2 regions of the Pseudomonas sp. Hz4 genome follow, and region 1 is predicted to be linked to the other one. Evidence: predicted binding sites of a transcription regulator. Region 1 holds the regulator's gene; the other holds the start of a gene.
What was found. The regulator FliA, encoded in region 1, starts transcription of late flagellar genes. The targets are predictions, from matches to a motif close to CTAAAGTTTNNNNNNNNNNNGCCGNTAA.
Positions count from the first base shown of each region.

Region 2: a site for FliA is predicted at 3,541-3,568, ahead of ACYZTR_RS13455 (methyl-accepting chemotaxis protein). Genes of this name have one in related genera too.

Region 1 covers NZ_CM142719.1:4,429,206-4,437,910, reverse strand. Annotated here, with positions in the region: gene flhF (flagellar biosynthesis protein FlhF) at 1-998, shown strand, start outside; gene fleN (flagellar synthesis regulator FleN) at 1,115-1,945, shown strand; gene fliA (RNA polymerase sigma factor FliA) at 1,942-2,682, shown strand; gene ACYZTR_RS20215 (chemotaxis response regulator CheY) at 2,850-3,221, shown strand; gene ACYZTR_RS20210 (protein phosphatase CheZ) at 3,244-4,032, shown strand; gene ACYZTR_RS20205 (chemotaxis protein CheA) at 4,063-6,306, shown strand; gene ACYZTR_RS20200 (protein-glutamate methylesterase/protein-glutamine glutaminase) at 6,356-7,486, shown strand; gene ACYZTR_RS20195 (flagellar motor protein) at 7,486-8,226, shown strand; gene motD (flagellar motor protein MotD) at 8,242-8,705, shown strand, end outside.
Region 2 covers NZ_CM142719.1:2,947,039-2,955,743, forward strand. Annotated here, with positions in the region: gene ACYZTR_RS13440 (hypothetical protein) at 1-185, opposite strand, end outside; gene ACYZTR_RS13445 (AAA family ATPase) at 517-1,041, opposite strand; gene pnuC (nicotinamide riboside transporter PnuC) at 1,038-1,601, opposite strand; gene ACYZTR_RS13455 (methyl-accepting chemotaxis protein) at 1,779-3,413, opposite strand; gene ACYZTR_RS13460 (undecaprenyl-diphosphate phosphatase) at 3,707-4,537, shown strand; gene ACYZTR_RS13465 (DUF1294 domain-containing protein) at 4,534-4,962, shown strand; gene ACYZTR_RS13470 (MmcQ/YjbR family DNA-binding protein) at 4,959-5,318, opposite strand; gene ACYZTR_RS13475 (LysR substrate-binding domain-containing protein) at 5,315-6,223, opposite strand; gene ACYZTR_RS13480 (FMN-dependent NADH-azoreductase) at 6,351-6,962, shown strand; gene ACYZTR_RS13485 (alpha/beta hydrolase family protein) at 7,132-8,169, shown strand; gene ACYZTR_RS13490 (MFS transporter) at 8,170-8,705, opposite strand, start outside.

The DNA.
Region 1 (8,705 bases):
ACGCCGAACCCCGTCGGCCTGCACCGGCCGCTGCGCCAGCCTCCGGTGGCGTTGACCCGCGTGCGTTCGACTCGATGCGTTTCGAACTCAACAGTTTGCGCGAACTGATGGAAGTGCAGCTCGGCTCCCTGGCCTGGAATCAGCTGCAAGGCAGCCGTCCGGCCCAGGCCAATCTGTGGCGTCGCCTGCAACGCATCGGCTTGTCCGGCCCGTTGTCGCGCGATTTACTGGCCCTGATTACTGATATTGAAGAACCTCGTCAGGCCTGGCGCATGTTGCTGGCGCACCTGGCGCGGATGATCGCCACACCGGAAATCGAGCCGCTGGAAGAGGGCGGTGTGATTGCCATGGTCGGCCCTGCCGGCATGGGCAAGACCACCACGCTGGCCAAGCTCGCCGCCCGCTACGTGCTCAAGTACGGCGCGCAGAATATCGCGTTGGTGAGCATGGACAGCTACCGTATTGGTGCTCAGGAGCAGCTCAAGACCCTTGGCCGGATCCTCAATGTGTCGGTGACTCACGTCGACCCGGGTCAGTCGCTGGTGCAGGCGCTGGAGCCCTTGCTGCGCAAACGCGTGGTGCTGATCGATACCGCGGGCCTCCAGGCCAGCGATCCGGCACTGCGCATGCAGCTCGAAAGCCTGGCCGGTCGTGGGATCAAATCGAAGAATTATCTGGTGTTGGCAACCACCAGCCAGAAACAGGTTCTAACGGCCGCTTATCACAGTTACAAACGCTGCGGCCTCGCTGGCTGCATCCTGACTAAACTGGATGAAACGGCAAGTCTGGGCGAGGTGTTGAGCCTGGCCATCAGTCATGAATTGCCGGTGGCCTACCTGACCGATGGCCCGCGGATTCCGGATGATTTGCATCTACCGCGTCGTCATCAGTTAGTCAGTCGCGCCGTCAGCGTGCAAATGCAAGAAGAACCCAGCGAAGAAGCCATGGCTGACATGTTCGCTGATATTTACCACAGCCCGACCAAGCAGGTCGGCTGAGGTATTAATGAACCGTTTTTGTACCTACATCGATGGTCTGCCATGCATTGTTCATTTTGTGAACGCGCAGCCAGTAATGTGGCCTCCGTCTAAGTAAGACAAGGTAAAGAAAATTCATGGGCAGCATGCATCCCGTACAGGTGATCGCGGTGACCGGCGGCAAAGGTGGCGTCGGGAAAACTAACGTGTCAGTGAACTTGTCCCTGGCTCTAGCTGAGCTCGGCCGGCGCGTCATGCTGCTGGACGCCGATCTGGGGCTGGCGAACGTTGACGTCCTGCTGGGACTGACACCCAAACGTACGTTGGCCGATGTGATCGAAGGCCGCTGTGAGCTGCGCGATGTTCTGTTGCAGGGCCCTGGCGGCATCCGCATCGTCCCGGCCGCGTCCGGCACTCAAAGCATGGTTCATCTGAGCCCGGCCCAACACGCCGGCCTGATCCAGGCGTTCAGCGATATCGGCGACAATCTCGACGTATTAGTGATCGACACCGCTGCGGGCATTGGTGACTCGGTAGTCAGTTTCGTTCGCGCAGCGCAAGAAGTCTTGCTGGTGGTCTGCGACGAACCGACCTCGATCACTGATGCCTACGCACTGATCAAACTGCTAAACCGCGATTACGGCATGAACCGCTTCCGCGTCCTGGCCAACATGGCTCAGAGCCCGCAGGAAGGTCGCAACCTGTTCGCCAAGTTGACCAAGGTCACAGATCGCTTCCTCGACGTCGCCTTACAATACGTCGGCGCGGTGCCTTACGACGAAAGCGTGCGCAAAGCTGTGCAGAAGCAGCGCGCCGTCTATGAAGCCTTCCCGCGTTCCAAGTGCTCCCTGGCGTTCAAGGCCATTGCACAGAAGGTCGATACCTGGCCGTTGCCTGCCAACCCGCGTGGGCACCTGGAGTTTTTCGTCGAGCGCCTCGTGCAACAAACGGCAGGACCGGTGCTATGACAGCCAGCGGCTACAACCTCTACAAGAAGTCGGCACGTGACGCGCAGTACGAGCTGATCGAGCGTTACGCGCCACTGGTTAAACGCATCGCTTACCACTTGCTGGCGCGTCTGCCGGCCAGTGTCCAGGTCGAAGACCTGATCCAGGCCGGGATGATTGGCCTGCTTGAAGTGTCGACCAAATACGACGCCAGCAAAGGCGCGAGTTTCGAGACGTACGCGGGCATACGAATCCGCGGCGCGATGCTCGATGAAGTACGCAAGGGGGACTGGGCGCCACGTTCGGTCCACCGCAATACCCGGATGGTCAGCGACGCCATTCGCTCGATTGAAGCTAAAACCGGTCGTGACGCTAAAGATCACGAGGTTGCGGCCGAACTCCAATTGAGTCTCGACGATTATTACGGGATTTTGAACGACACCCTGGGCAGCCGGTTATTCAGTTTCGACGATCTGTTGCAGGACGGCGAACACGAAGGGCTGCACGAGGATGGCGCCAGTGCTCATCTGGAGCCGTCGCGCGATCTGGAAGATGAACGCTTCCAGATGGCACTGGCGGACGCGATTGCCAATTTGCCGGAGCGTGAGCGACTGGTGTTGGCGCTGTACTACGACGAAGAGTTGAATCTCAAGGAAATCGGTGAAGTCCTGGGGGTCAGCGAATCGCGGGTCAGCCAGTTACACAGCCAGTGCGCGGCCCGTTTGCGGGGGCGTTTGGGGGAGTGGCGAGCGCGCTGAAGGCAGTGTGGGGACACTGCGAACGCGGCTGGTGGGGTGTTGAACCGCACGGGTCCCGATCTGTTGTGCTCCAGACAGTCATTGAGTGCTTTGCCGGATTGATTGAAATGGCGCGTCCAGGTGCTGGGCGCGTTTAAGACTGCTTGGAGGTCGAATTGAACAAGAACATGAAAATCCTCATCGTTGATGACTTCTCTACGATGCGGCGGATCATAAAAAACCTGTTGCGTGACCTTGGGTTCACCAACACGGTCGAGGCCGATGATGGCACCACTGCCATTCCGGTGCTCAACAGCGGGAGCATCGACTTTCTGGTAACGGACTGGAACATGCCTGGCATGACCGGTATCGATTTGCTGCGCCATGTGCGTGCCGATGAAAAGCTCAAGCATCTGCCGGTGCTGATGGTGACCGCTGAAGCCAAGCGCGAGCAGATCATCGAGGCAGCCCAGGCCGGTGTTAACGGCTATGTGGTCAAACCCTTTACGGCCCAGGCGTTGAAAGAAAAAATCGAAAAGATTTTCGAACGCATCGGTTGAGAAACTGCGCCACGGGGGAGCTATGGAGCATAACGAATCTTCACAGGGCGATTTCGAGTCGACCCTGAAAAAACACGCTGTCGAACTGGTCGAAAGTCTTGAAAAAGGCAGGTTCGGCGACGCCGTGCAACTGATCCATGAGCTCAACCAGACCCGTGACCGCGGCCTGTATCAAGAAGTGGGCAAGCTCACTCGCGAGCTGCATAGTGCGATCGTCAATTTCCAGATTGACCCGAACATGCCGCAAGCCGAGGAAGTGTCACAGATCACGGACGCCACCGAGCGTCTGGGCTATGTGGTCAAGCTGACCGAGGCCGCGGCCAACCGCACCATGGACCTGGTGGAAAACGCCACGCCGCTGGTCAACGGCCTGAGCCATGAAGCGCAGGCCTTGAGCACCGACTGGGGACGGTTCATGCGTCGCGAAGTCGGGGCTGAAGAGTTCCGCGAACTGGCCCGGCGAGTCGACGGTTTCCTGACACGCAGCAGCGAAGACAATCGCGTTGTGTCGAGCAACCTCAACGACATTCTGCTCGCTCAGGATTACCAGGACCTCACCGGTCAGGTGATCAAGCGTGTGACCCAATTGGTCACCGAAGTTGAAAGCAACCTGCTCAAGCTCGTGCTCATGGCCAGTCAGGTGGACCGCTTTGCGGGCATCGAACATGACCGTGAAGCGATGCTGGCTGAAAAAGATCCGCAAAAACATCTCTCTCAGGGTGAAGGTCCGCAGATTCATGCCGATAAAAGAGAAGACGTTGTGTCCGGTCAGGACGATGTGGACGATTTGCTATCCAGTCTTGGATTTTAGGTTTTTAGACCTGTAGGAGCACCCATACACATGAGCTTCGGCGCCGATGAAGAGATCCTTCAGGATTTCCTGGTTGAGGCCGGCGAGATTCTAGAGCAACTGTCCGAACAGCTGGTCGAGCTTGAAAGCCGACCCGATGATGCGGACTTGCTCAATGCAATTTTTCGCGGTTTTCACACTGTAAAAGGGGGCGCCGGCTTCCTCCAGCTCAATGAGTTGGTGGAGTGCTGTCACATCGCCGAGAACGTGTTCGACATCCTGCGCAAGGGTGAACGACGCGTCGACTCGGAACTGATGGACGTGGTTCTCGAAGCGCTGGATGCGGTGAACGGCATGTTCACCGAAGTCCGCGAACGCAGCCCGATCACGGCTGCCACGCCTGAATTGCTGGCAGCTCTGGCCCGTCTGGCCGAGCCGAAAACCGAAGAAGCCGCACCGGTTGCCGAAGGGGTCGAAACACCGGCTGCTGACAGTGAGTCGGGCGACATCACCGATAACGAATTCGAACAACTGCTGGACTCGTTGAACGCCGTCAAGGCGCAGGCCGAGGCCCCGGCGGCGGCTCCACTGCCAGCGAGTAATGCCGCTGCCAGCGACGAAATCACCGATGCCGAGTTCGAGTCGTTGCTCGATCAGTTGCACGGCAAAGGCCAGTTCGCCGTCGATGCGGTAGCCCCGGCGCCAGCCGCACCGGCTGCCCCGAAAGCGGCAGGCGACAGCTCCGATATCACCGACGACGAGTTCGAAGCACTGCTCGATCAGCTGCACGGCAAGGGCAACTTTGCCGTTGATGCGCTGGAATCGGCCATTGCTGCGGCTCCTGTCCCGGCCGCACCCACCGCCAAAGCGGCTGGCAGCGATCTGATTTCCGATCACGAGTTCGAATCGCTGCTCGACGAATTGCACGGCAAAGGCAAGTTCACTGAAGTCGGAAACGCGTCGGGCGCCAGCGCTTCGGTTGCAGCCCCGGTTGCCAAGGCTGTTGCACCGAAACCCGTCGCCAAAGCGCCCGAGCCTAAAGCCGAAGCGCCGAAGCCTGTTGCTGCTGCACCGGCTCCGGCTCGTGCCCCGGCCGCGCCACCGGCGGAAAAACCGGCCAGCGAAGCCGAGACCACCGTGCGGGTCGATACCGCGCGTCTCGACGAAATCATGAACATGGTTGGCGAGTTGGTGCTGGTGCGTAACCGCTTGGTCCGTCTGGGCCTCAACAGCGGCGACGAAGCCATGTCCAAGGCGGTGTCGAACCTCGACGTGGTCACGGCCGACCTGCAAACCGCGGTCATGAAGACCCGGATGCAACCAATCAAGAAGGTCTTCGGACGCTTCCCGCGTCTGGTTCGCGACCTGGCTCGCCAGCTCAAGAAAGAGATCAACCTGGAACTGGTCGGCGAAGAAACCGACCTCGACAAGAACCTCGTCGAGGCCCTGGCCGACCCGCTGGTCCACTTGGTGCGCAACTCGGTTGACCACGGTATCGAAGAGCCGGCCGAGCGCGAAGCGATGGGCAAGCCTCGCAGCGGCAAGGTGATCCTGTCCGCTGAACAGGAAGGCGACCATATCCTGCTGTCCATCTCTGATGACGGTAAGGGCATGGACGCCGATGTTTTGCGCGCTATCGCGGTGAAAAAAGGTTTGATGGACAAGGATGCAGCAGATCGCCTCAGCGAGTCCGACTGCTTCAACCTGATCTTCGCGCCGGGTTTCTCGACCAAGACCGAAATTTCCGATGTCTCCGGACGCGGCGTGGGCATGGACGTGGTGAAAACCAAGATCGCCCAGCTCAACGGCACCATCAATATTTACTCGACCAAGGGCAAAGGCTCGAAGATCGTCATCAAGGTGCCGTTGACCCTGGCGATCATGCCGACGCTGATGGTCATGCTCGGCAACCAGGCGTTTGCGTTCCCGCTGGTGAACGTCAACGAGATCTTCCACCTCGACCTGTCGCGCACCAACGTGGTGGACGGCCAGGAAGTGGTGATCGTGCGGGACAAGGCGCTGCCATTGTTCTACCTCAAACGCTGGCTGGTCGCCTCCGCCGCTCACGAAGAGCAGCGCGAGGGCCATGTGGTGATCCTTTCGGTGGGCACTCAGCGGATCGGCTTCGTCGTCGATCAATTGGTGGGCCAGGAAGAAGTGGTCATCAAGCCATTGGGCAAAATGCTCCAGGGAACCCCAGGCATGTCCGGCGCCACCATCACCGGTGACGGCCGCATTGCGCTGATTCTCGATGTACCGAGCATGCTCAAGCGTTACGCCGCACGGCGTATTTGATTCTGGTGGAGCGGGGCGACTGAGCCTCGCTCCGTCTAACGGAGTGTTTATGGCAGTCAAAGTCCTGGTGGTGGACGATTCGGGGTTTTTCCGCCGCCGCGTCTCGGAAATTCTTTCAGCGGATCCGAACATCCAGGTCGTCGGCACGGCGACCAACGGAAAAGAGGCGATTGATCAGGCGCTGGCCCTCAAGCCAGACGTGATCACCATGGACTACGAGATGCCGATGATGGATGGCATCACGGCGGTGCGGCACATCATGCAGCGCTGCCCGACCCCGGTGTTGATGTTTTCCTCGCTGACCCACGAAGGCGCTCGGGTCACTCTCGATGCGCTGGACGCCGGCGCGGTGGACTTCCTGCCGAAGAATTTCGAAGACATCTCCCGCAACCCGGAGAAGGTCAAGCAACTGCTGTGCGAGAAGATTCTCAGCATCTCGCGCAGTAACCGTCGTGCCAGCACTTACAGCGCTCCGGCACCCGTCGCCGCGCCAGCCCCGACGCCTGCGCCTTCGAGCGTCAGTAGCTACGGCAGCAGCGCGCCTGCGCGTCCGGCACCGGCGCCGATTCCGGCGCGTACGCACGCATCCGCCTCGTCGTCGCCAGCGCCGAAACGCAAGGCCTACAAGTTGGTCGCCATCGGCACGTCCACCGGTGGTCCGGTTGCCCTGCAGCGGGTTCTGACCCAATTGCCGGCCAACTTCCCCGCCCCCATCGTATTGATCCAGCACATGCCGGCCGCCTTCACCAAGGCCTTCGCCGAACGTCTGGACAAGCTCTGCCGCATCAGCGTCAAGGAAGCCGAGGATGGCGACATCCTGCGTCCGGGCCTGGCGCTGCTGGCACCGGGTGGCAAGCAAATGATGATCGACGGCCGTGGCGCGGTGAAAATCCTCCCGGGCGACGAGCGTTTGAACTACAAGCCGTGCGTGGACATCACCTTCGGTTCCGCGGCCAAGACCTACGGTGACAAAGTTCTGGCGGTCGTGTTGACCGGCATGGGCGCCGATGGTCGCGAAGGCGCGCGTCTGCTCAAGCAGGGCGGCAGCTCGATCTGGGCCCAGGATGAAGCCAGCTGCGTGATTTACGGCATGCCGATGGCCATCGTCAAAGCCGAACTCGCCGACGCGGTGTACGGCCTGGACGATATTGGCAAGCATCTGGTCGAGGCTTGTATCTGATGGATGTTTTAAGCCTTATCGGGATCATCCTGGCGTTTGTCGCCATCATTGGCGGCAACTACCTTGAAGGCGGTCACCTCGGCGCACTGGCCAACGGCCCGGCGGCGTTGATCGTGATCGGTGGGACCGTCGGTGCGGCGCTGTTGCAGGCGCCGATGAGCGCCTTCAAGCGCGCCATGCAGATTCTGGGATGGATCCTGTTCCCTCCGCGCGTGGACCTGGCCGGTGGCGTCGATCGCGTTGTGAACTGGAGCCTGATCGCACGCAAGGAAGGCCTGCTCGGTCTGGAAGGGGTGGCCGACGCCGAACCCGACAACTACTCGCGCAAAGGCCTGCAACTGCTGGTGGACGGCGCGGAGCCGGAAGCGATTCGCAGCATTTTGGAAGTGGATTTCTACACCCAGGAAAGCCGCGACATCGAAGCCGCCAAAGTCTTCGAAAGCATGGGCGGCTACGCGCCGACCATCGGCATCATCGGTGCGGTGATGGGCCTGATCCACGTGATGGGCAACCTGGCCGATCCATCTCAACTGGGCAGCGGCATTGCCGTGGCCTTCGTCGCGACCATCTATGGCGTGGCCAGTGCCAACCTGGTGCTGCTGCCGATTGCCGCCAAACTCAAGTCTGTCGCTTTGCGGCAGTCGCGTTATCGCGAAATGTTGTTGGAAGGCATTCTGTCGATCGCCGAAGGTGAAAACCCTCGCTCTATCGAGTTGAAGCTTCAGGGCTTCATGGATTGATGGGAGACATGGACCATGGCACGTCGTCGCCAACCTGAAGAACATGTAAACCATGAGCGTTGGCTGGTTTCGTACGCCGACTTCATCACGTTGCTGTTCGCTTTCTTCGTCGTGATGTATTCGATCTCTTCGATCAACGAAGGCAAGTACAAGGTCATCTCGGAAGCGTTGATTGGCGTGTTCACCGATTCGGATCGTGCGCTCAAGCCGATCCCGATTGGCGACGAGCGACCGAAGACCGTGACCCCGGCCAAGCCGCTGGTTAAAGACGCCGAGCAGGTCGACGCCGGCATTGCGGGTGCCAGCGATCCGCTCAAGAGCATCGCCGACGACATCAGCGCCGCGTTCGGCGACTTGATCAGCTCCAATCAGATGACCATTCGCGGCAATGAGCTGTGGGTCGAGATCGAACTCAATTCCAGCCTGTTGTTCGGCAGTGGCGACGCCATGCCCAGTGACATCGCGTTCAACATCATCGA
Region 2 (8,705 bases), 1.5 Mb from region 1:
GGGTTGACATTGGCGGTCGTGGGGTTAGGGTCGGGAGCCACCGGCGATTGCACTGCGTTGCGTGTTTGGACATCGCGTTTGATAACAATGATGCCGTTGTCAGCCTGTACAGGCAGGCAGACAAATGAGCCCAGTGCGCATCCGATCAGCAGGAGGCTATAGATTTTTTTATCAAATTTCCCCACAGCGGCAATTCCTTCTGTAAGTGGAACGCTGGCCCTTATCAGCGTTGCAAGGAAGACAGCAGAAGGTGTGCCGGTTTTTGTTTTTCTTTTAAAAACAGTTGATTGGCTTTAAATGTTGAGGTGGTTAAAAAAAATTTGTAACGCCACTGAGACAGAGCCAAACAAAAGCGCCGTCCATGCTGGCGTCATTGCTTGCTAAGGGCGCTGAAGTCGGGTTGTATCAGTGGCCTAACATTTTCTTGACGCAATGCTCGAGCCGCTTTAGCTCGCGGATTTGCGCAGGGATGGGTGTTTCAGGAACGGACATTTTCGGCAGGACGGGGAACCCCTGTCAGGCCTTGAGCAAGCGCGTCACAGCCTCGAATGCCGCGTCCTTGCGCTGTTTCCAATCACCTTGCAGTACCTGGCAAGGCTGGCGGTGCCGGTCCAGCCATTGACGGCTGGCCTGGAAAAACGCCTGGCGCTCTGCCAGTTGCGGTTGGCAACGCTGCCCGTCGTCATGCCAGGCCACGGTTTCAGGGCTCAGCAGCAAATGCAGGTCATAGTGCCGTGCCAGCAATGCTTGCTCGATCCACGTCGGGCAAGCGCCAAATAAAGTGCGACTCCAAAGGATATTGCTTAAAAGATGCGTATCGAGAATCAACAGTGACGGTTGTTGGGCGCGTGCTTCATCTTCCCAAGTCAGCTGACCATGTGCGATGGATGAAATGTCATCGTAGTTGGTTTCGCGGGCTTCGCTTTCGATGAAGCGCCGAACATACTCACTGACCAATATGCCGCCAAAATTGGCGTGAATCTCACTCGAAAGCCAGCTTTTGCCGCTGGATTCCGGCCCTGTCAGCACCAACACTTTCATGTGCGCAATGCCGGATCGGCCCGCCATTCCCGCCAGCCTTGCACGGCAATCAGGGTGAACAATGCGTAGAGTCCGGCGGTCAGGTACATCTCTTTGTAGATAAACAGCCCGACGAAGATCACATCCAGGGCGATCCACAGCGGCCAGCATTGAACGCGTTTTTGCGCCATCCACCATTGCGCCACCAGGCTGAAGCCGGTCAACGCAGCGTCGAGCCAAGGCTGCGCGGCGTCGGTCCAGTTCGCCATTGCAGCACCCAACAACAAACTGCCGACTGCTCCAATGGCCAGGCTGAAAGCGACCGATTTACCGTCGAGCAGGCTGACTTGCCGACCTTGGTGCGCCTCCCCCGCACGCGTCCACTGCCACCAGCCATAGAGCTGCAACGCGGCGTAGATCACTTGCAGCAGCATGTCCGAGTACAGCTTCACCTCAAAAAAGATCCAGCTATAAAGCAACACCATGACCAGGCCGATCGGCCAGCACCAGGGGTTCTGTTTGACGGTCAACCAGACGGCAATGACACCGAGGGCGGCGGCAAACAGTTCAAGCCCGGACATGGAGGTTCCTTGGGGGAAGTCGAAGAGGAGACGGATTGTACCCAGATTGTGGCGAGGGGGCTCCTGTGGTGAGGGGGCTCGCGGTAGTGAGAGGCTGTTGTGGCGAGGGGACAAGTCCCCTCACCACAACAGCTCCTGACCAGGACAGCCTCGCCACAGGGTTTAGCGTTTACCTTGTTAAACGCGGAACTGCTTGAGCAGACCGTTCAACTGCTCACTCAATTCCTTCAGGTGAACGCTGGCCACGCTCGACTGTTCGGCCGCCAGCGCTGTGCTGTGGGACAACCCGGCTGCCTGGGTGACGTTCTGGTTGATGTCCTCGACCACATGCGCCTGTTGCAAGGTCGCGCTGGCGATGGAGGCGTTCAACCCGTTGAGGTTGCGCAGCGCCTGGCCAATGGCATTCAGGCTTGCACCGGCCAGACCGGCCTGCTCGATGGTCAACTGCGATGCACGGCTGCTGTCGCCAATCACTTTGACCGCCGCTTCGGAATGACTTTGCAGGCGCTCGATCATCGACTGGATCTCGGCCGTGGACTTCTGGGTACGCTGGGCCAGCAGTCGCACTTCATCGGCCACCACCGCGAAACCGCGGCCTTGCTCGCCGGCCCGGGCGGCTTCGATGGCCGCGTTGAGGGCCAGCAGGTTGGTTTGCTCGGCGATGGAACGGATCACTTCGAGCACGCTGCCGATCTGGGTGCTTTCGGCAGCCAGGGTGCGAATCACTTCCACCGCCTGATCGATGGTGGACGACAACTTGTCGATCTGTTGCAGGCTGCCATCGATATTGATCTGGCCCTGCTGCGCCTGAGACTCGGCATCGCGCATTTCGCTGGCGGCGTGCTCGGCGTTTTTCGCAACATCGTGCACGCCGTACGTCACTTCATTGATGGCAGTGGCCACCAATTCCATTTGTTGCGACTGCTGCTGGCTGCGTTGCTGGGCCTGGGCGGCGTCGTTGCCCAGTTCACTGGACGACTGACCCAGGGCACTGGCGGACACTTGCAGTTCTTTGATCACCAGTCGCAGCTTGGCGGTGAAGGCGTTGAAGTGTCGTGCCAGTTGCGTGACTTCATCCTGGCCATGGGTGTCGAGACTGCGGGTCAGGTCGCTCTCGCCGCTGGCGATGTTGGCCATGGCGTTCACGGTTTCCTGCAGTGGACGCACGATGCTGCGGGCAATCAGGATCACCAGCAGCGCCATGATCAGGGCAATCACCAGCCCCACGAACGAGGCCTTCCAGACCTGGCTATAGAACTCGGCCTGCATGTCATCGATGTACACGCCCGAACCGATCACCCAGCCCCAGGGTTCGAACAGTTTGACGTAGGACGTTTTTTCTACCGGCGAACTGGCCCCCGGCTTAGGCCAGCGATAGTCGATGGTGCCGGCCCCCTTGGACTTGGCGACGGCGACCATTTCGTTAAACAGGGCAAAGCCATCCGGGTCGCGGATCGCCGAGAGGTTCTGGCCATCGAGTTTCGGGTTGGCCGGGTGCATGATCATCACCGGCGTCAGGTCATTGATCCAGAAGTAGTCATTCTGGTCATAGCGCAGACCGCGAACGGCTGTCAGTGCCTGCTTCTGCGCGGCATCGCGGGTGAGCGTGCCGGCGGTTTCGAGGTCGTGGTAATAGGTCAGAATACCGCTGGCGGTTTGCACCACATGCTGGGTTTTCTGAGCCTTGGCGTGGTACAGGTCATCGTGAATCTGCTTGAGCATCAAGACGCCCAACGTCATTAGCATCATCACGGCCACGATCAAGATGAGCCACAAACGTCGGCTGATCGACATACTGCGCAAGCTGTTCATAACGCTGTCACTCCGGTTTCTTTTTCTTGTAATAAATGATCGCCAGCATCCAACCACACTTTGCCTATCGGTCATATCCGACCCAAGTCCAATAACGCGGCAGCGCTAATCGGACTTGTCTGATAGGATTTCGGCCCCGCACGGAAAAACCTGAATCCAGGTTGATTTTTCACGGAATTTTTTACGTTTTCGTCTGGATCCTGCGCGCGCGGGACGTCAGCTACGCTGATCGCAGTTAACGCTCTGACACATATTAACGGGGCATGCTTTTACGCATCGCCTTTGGGGGATTGATGGATCTTTGGACCGCCTTGCAGGCATTGATTTTAGGCGTTGTAGAAGGGCTGACGGAATTTTTGCCCATTTCCAGTACGGGTCACCAAATTATCGTGGCGGACTTGCTCAACTTCGGTGGCGAGCGGGCCATTGCTTTCAACATTATTATTCAGCTGGGGGCGATTCTGGCGGTGGTGTGGGAGTTTCGGCGCAAGATCCTCGAGGTGGTGACCGGTTTGCCAACGCAGCCTGGCGCTCGCCGCTTTACCGCGAACCTGTTGATTGCCTTCATGCCGGCCGTGGTACTGGGGGTGATTTTTTCCGATTTGATCCACGAATACCTGTTCAACCCGATTACCGTCGCTGCAGCGTTGGTGGTGGGCGGAGTCGTCATGTTGTGGGCCGAAAAGCGTCAGCATGAAGTGCATGCCGAATCCGTTGATGAGATCACGTGGCAAGATGCCCTTAAAGTCGGCTTCGCCCAGTGCCTGGCAATGATTCCCGGGACTTCACGTTCCGGCTCGACCATCATTGGTGGCTTGCTGTTCGGGCTGTCACGCAAGACCGCTACCGAGTTCTCGTTCTTTCTGGCGATGCCGACCATGGTCGCAGCCGCAGTGTATTCGGGCTACAAATACCGCGACCTGTTCGTACCGTCTGACTTTCCGGTGTTCGCGATCGGCTTCGTCACCGCCTTCATCTTTGCAATGATTGCTGTCAGAGGCCTGCTCAAGTTCATCGCCAGCCACAGCTACGCAGCGTTCGCCTGGTATCGCATCGCATTCGGTCTGGTCATCCTGGCCACCTGGCAGTTTGGCTGGGTTGACTGGGCCGCGGTCAAGCCATGAATGACGCCAGAACGCGCAACAACCCTGGACGCACGCCTGGTGGAGAGATCCGCAAACCTCGGCTGAAACTGCTGGTGTTCGCGGTCCTGTGCGCGCTCCCGCTATTCGGCGCGATGTCGTTGTGGCTGCGCGGGGTTTCGGTGATTCCCCTGGCGGCGTACGGGATTGTCAGCGCCCTGGCGTTCTTTTTGTACTGGCGAGACAAGCGCAAGGCTCGTACCGACAATTGGCGCACGCCGGAAAACGTGCTGCATGCGGTGGAGCTCGCCGGTGGCTGGCCGGGCGCCTTGCTGGCACAGCAGCTGTTTCGGCACAAGACGCGCAAAGTGTCGTTTCAGCTGATCTTCTGGGTGATCGTACTGCTGCATCAAGTGTTCTGGATCGATCAATTGTTCCTGGGGGCCAATCTGCTGGCGCTGTTTTAAAGCAGCAGTCCGACCTGGGTACGCTTGGGCAGCTTGCTCACCACCAGTTGATGGGAACGTTGCAACAAGCCTTGCAGCTCTTCGGTGCCCAAAGGGTAGGGCGTTTCCATGATGATCCACTGAGCCCGCGCCAGGTACGGCGCCGGGCGGATTCCCGGGCGGTCGCAATGACCGAGAAACACGTCCTTGTCGACCTTGAAGGCCAAGGAGTCGCCCCGCAGATTCTGCAAGGCGTACATCTTGTTCCCCGCAATCGAAAACACCCGCACGCCACCCCACTTGTAGTCTTCCCGCGCACCCGGCAGCGCGAGACAGAATTGCGCGACGTCCTTTTCGCTCATACGTCCAGCCTTCATATCAGTCGGTCCCCACAGGCATTGAATGATTCGATCAAATGGTCGAGCCAGGCGCGTACGGCCGGCATCACCCCGCGCCGATGAGGGTAGACGGCTTGCAGCCAGCCGCCAGGCAGCGACCAATCGGGTAGCAACTGCACCAGCGAGCCATTTTCCAGTTCCTGCTCGCAATACATCATCGGCAGCATCGTAAAACCCTGACCAGCGAGGGTGCAGGCCTTGCGCACGATAAAGTCATCGATGCCCAATCGCGCTTCAAGGCTCAACTCAACGCTTTTGCCCTGTTGGTTGAGCATGCGTATATGAACCATGCGGTCGGCTTCCAGGGCGCCGAGCACGGGCAGGTTTTTCAGGTCTTCGGGGTGGTTGATTTCACGTCCGTGCAAGAATGCGGGGCTGGCGACCATCGCCATCTGTGCCTGGCGCAAACGTCGAGTGACCAGCAGCGGATCCTCGTCGCCCAACTCACGCACCCGCAGCGCGACATCGACGCCCTCGGTCACCAGGTCGACGCGGCGGTTGAGCAGCATGACTTCCAGTTGAACCTGAGGAAACTTTTCAAGGAAATCGCTAATCACTGTCGGCAGAATTTGGTGGGCCAGCCCGACGGGGCAGGACACACGCAAACGTCCGCGAGGTTCGCTGGACATGCTGGCGACGGCTTCATCCGCCATCTCGGCTTCCAGCAGCATCGCCTGACAGTGCCGCAGGTACCGTTCACCCACAGCGGTCAGCTTCAGTTGTCGGGTGGTGCGTTGCAGCAGACGCGCGCCCAGACGTTCTTCCAGCTCAGCGATGCGCCGTGATAAACGCGACTTGGGAATCCCGAGCAAACGCCCGGCCGCAGCGAAGCCACCGGCTTCAACCACCTTGGCGAAATAGTAAAGATCATTGAGGTCTTGCATGGTTGAGCTCGATTGTTCTATCAGTGGGACGAACTATCGCATTGTTGCGGTCTAATCATCTATTGGTTTCGCCTGTAGGATTCTCTCCATCCGATCGCCGCGTAGCGATCCTCACTGGAGATCCCACATGAAATTGCTGCATATCGATTCGAGCATTCTTGGTGACAACTCGGCTTCCCGTCAGCTGGGCAGCGAAGTCGTTAAAGCCTGGCAAGCCGCCGAGCCGGCTGCCGTGGTGACCTACCGCGACCTGGCCGCCGATGCCATCAGCCACTTTTCCGCCACCACCCTGGTCGCCGCCGGCACCACTGCTGAATTGCGCAACGCCGCCCAGCAGCACGAAGCCGAGCTGAGCGCCTCGACGCTGGCCGAGTTCCTGGCCGCCGATGCCGTGGTGATTGCAGCCCCGATGTACAACTTCACTATCCCGACACAACTCAAGGCCTGGATCGACCGCATCGCCGTTGCCGGTCAGACCTTCCGTTACACCGAAGCCGGCCCGGAAGGCCTGTGCGGGGGCAAGAAAGTCGTGATCGTATCGACTGCCGGTGGTCTGCATGCCGGTCAAGCGACGGGCGTGGCTCACGAAGATTACTTGAAAGTGCTGTTCGGCTTCATCGGTATCACGGACATCGAGTTCGTCCGTGCCCATGGCCTTGCCTACGGCGACGAAGTCCGCACCAAAGCCATGAGCGACGCTCACACACAAATCAGCGAGCAGTTGTTCGCCGCCGCGTAAGGCTTATGTAAAGAAAATCAAACAGCTCGGGCAACACCAAAAAAACTCTGTATTCTGATCACGCAAGTGTCAGATACGGAGTTTTTTGTTTCTGGCTGTTTCATTTCTTGGCCCGAGTTATGCAGTCGAGGGTTACCGTCTCCGGTCAAGTAACAAGGTGGGGCATCCCATGGTGCGTCTTTGTGCAACGTTACTGATTTGCCTGCTCAGCAGCCTGAATTCAGTGCACGCCGCGCCTGCGTTGCATCCTCACTGGAGCGCCGGCTTCCATGAGATGAGCGTCCTTGACCCTCTGGACTTGCAGCCGATGCGCGCCATCGCCTTCTATCCCTCCAGCGACAAGGAGCACTCCAGCAAAATCGACGGCTACACAGTCGAAGCGGGCGAAGACACCCGAGTCGCTATCGGCCGTTTCCCGCTGCTGATGCTGTCTCACGGCAACACCGGAACCCCGCTGGCCTTGCACGACCTTGCCACGTCGTTGGCACGCAAAGGTTTTGTGGTGGTGGCGGTTATCCACCCCGGTGATAACTCCAAAGATCACAGCCGCCTCGGTACGTTGAGTAACCTCTACGGTCGGCCCATCCAGATTTCCGAAGCCATTACCGCGACGCTCGGCGACCGTATGCTCGCGCCCTTCGTGAATGCCGATCAGGTCGGCGTGATCGGCTATTCGGCAGGTGGGGAGACGGCGCTGATTCTGTCCGGCGCGACGCCAGACCTGGACCGTCTGCGCCGCTATTGTCAGGAGCGCCCGGACGACCGCGATGCCTGCAACACCCAAGGCGAATTGATTGTCGACCGTGATGACTTGCAACCGGTGGCTGACCCTCGGGTTCGCGCCTTGCTGCTAATGGCGCCGCTGAGCCTGAAGTTTGGCCGCCATACCCTGGCCGACGTGCATGTGCCGGTGCTGTTATACAGCGGCGACGGCGACAAACTGGTGGCGTTCGACAAGAATGCCGCCGCCCTGGCGCGCAAACTGCCGATCGCACCGGACTTCAAGTTGCTGGCCGGGGCAGGGCACTTTGTGTTTATGGCGCCTTGCAATGAAGAGCAGATCATTGCCATGCCGGCGCTGTGCACCGATGCCGATGGCGTCGACCGCAAAGACATCCATCGCACCCTGGTGTCCGAAGCCGGGCGCTTCTTCTCTCACGCGCTGGGCAAACCGGACAGGGCCGGGATGCAGACCGCGGATCAGTAATCAGGCGCTCATCGCACGGCGTTTCAACAACAGTGTCAGGCCTAATCCTGCTACCGACAGCAACGCCGCGCTGAAGAAAATCCACGTGTACCCCAGGTTCAACGCCACCGCGCCCATCAACGGCCCGGCAATCGCCAGCGCCAGATCGAAAAACACCGCGTAAGCACTCAATCCCGCCCCGCGACTGGAGTTAGGCACTTGCTTGATTGCTTCGACCCCCAACGCTGGATAGACCAGCGACAGACCGAACCCGGTCAGGCCTGCGCCGATCAGTGCATAACCGGTCGAAGGCGCGAGCCACAGCAGCACCAGGCCCACCGTTTCAATGCTCATACAGGCAATGGCCGAGGTGAATCCACCGAAACGGTTGATGCTGGAGATGAACAGCAACCGCGCCAGGATGAAACAAACGCCGAACACCGTCAGGCAATAAGCAGCGCCGGCCCAACCGCGGCTGACGTAATACAGGGTAATAAAGGTGGTCAACGTGCCGTAGCCAATGGAGGCGAGGCTCAGGCTCGCGCCGAACGGTGCAA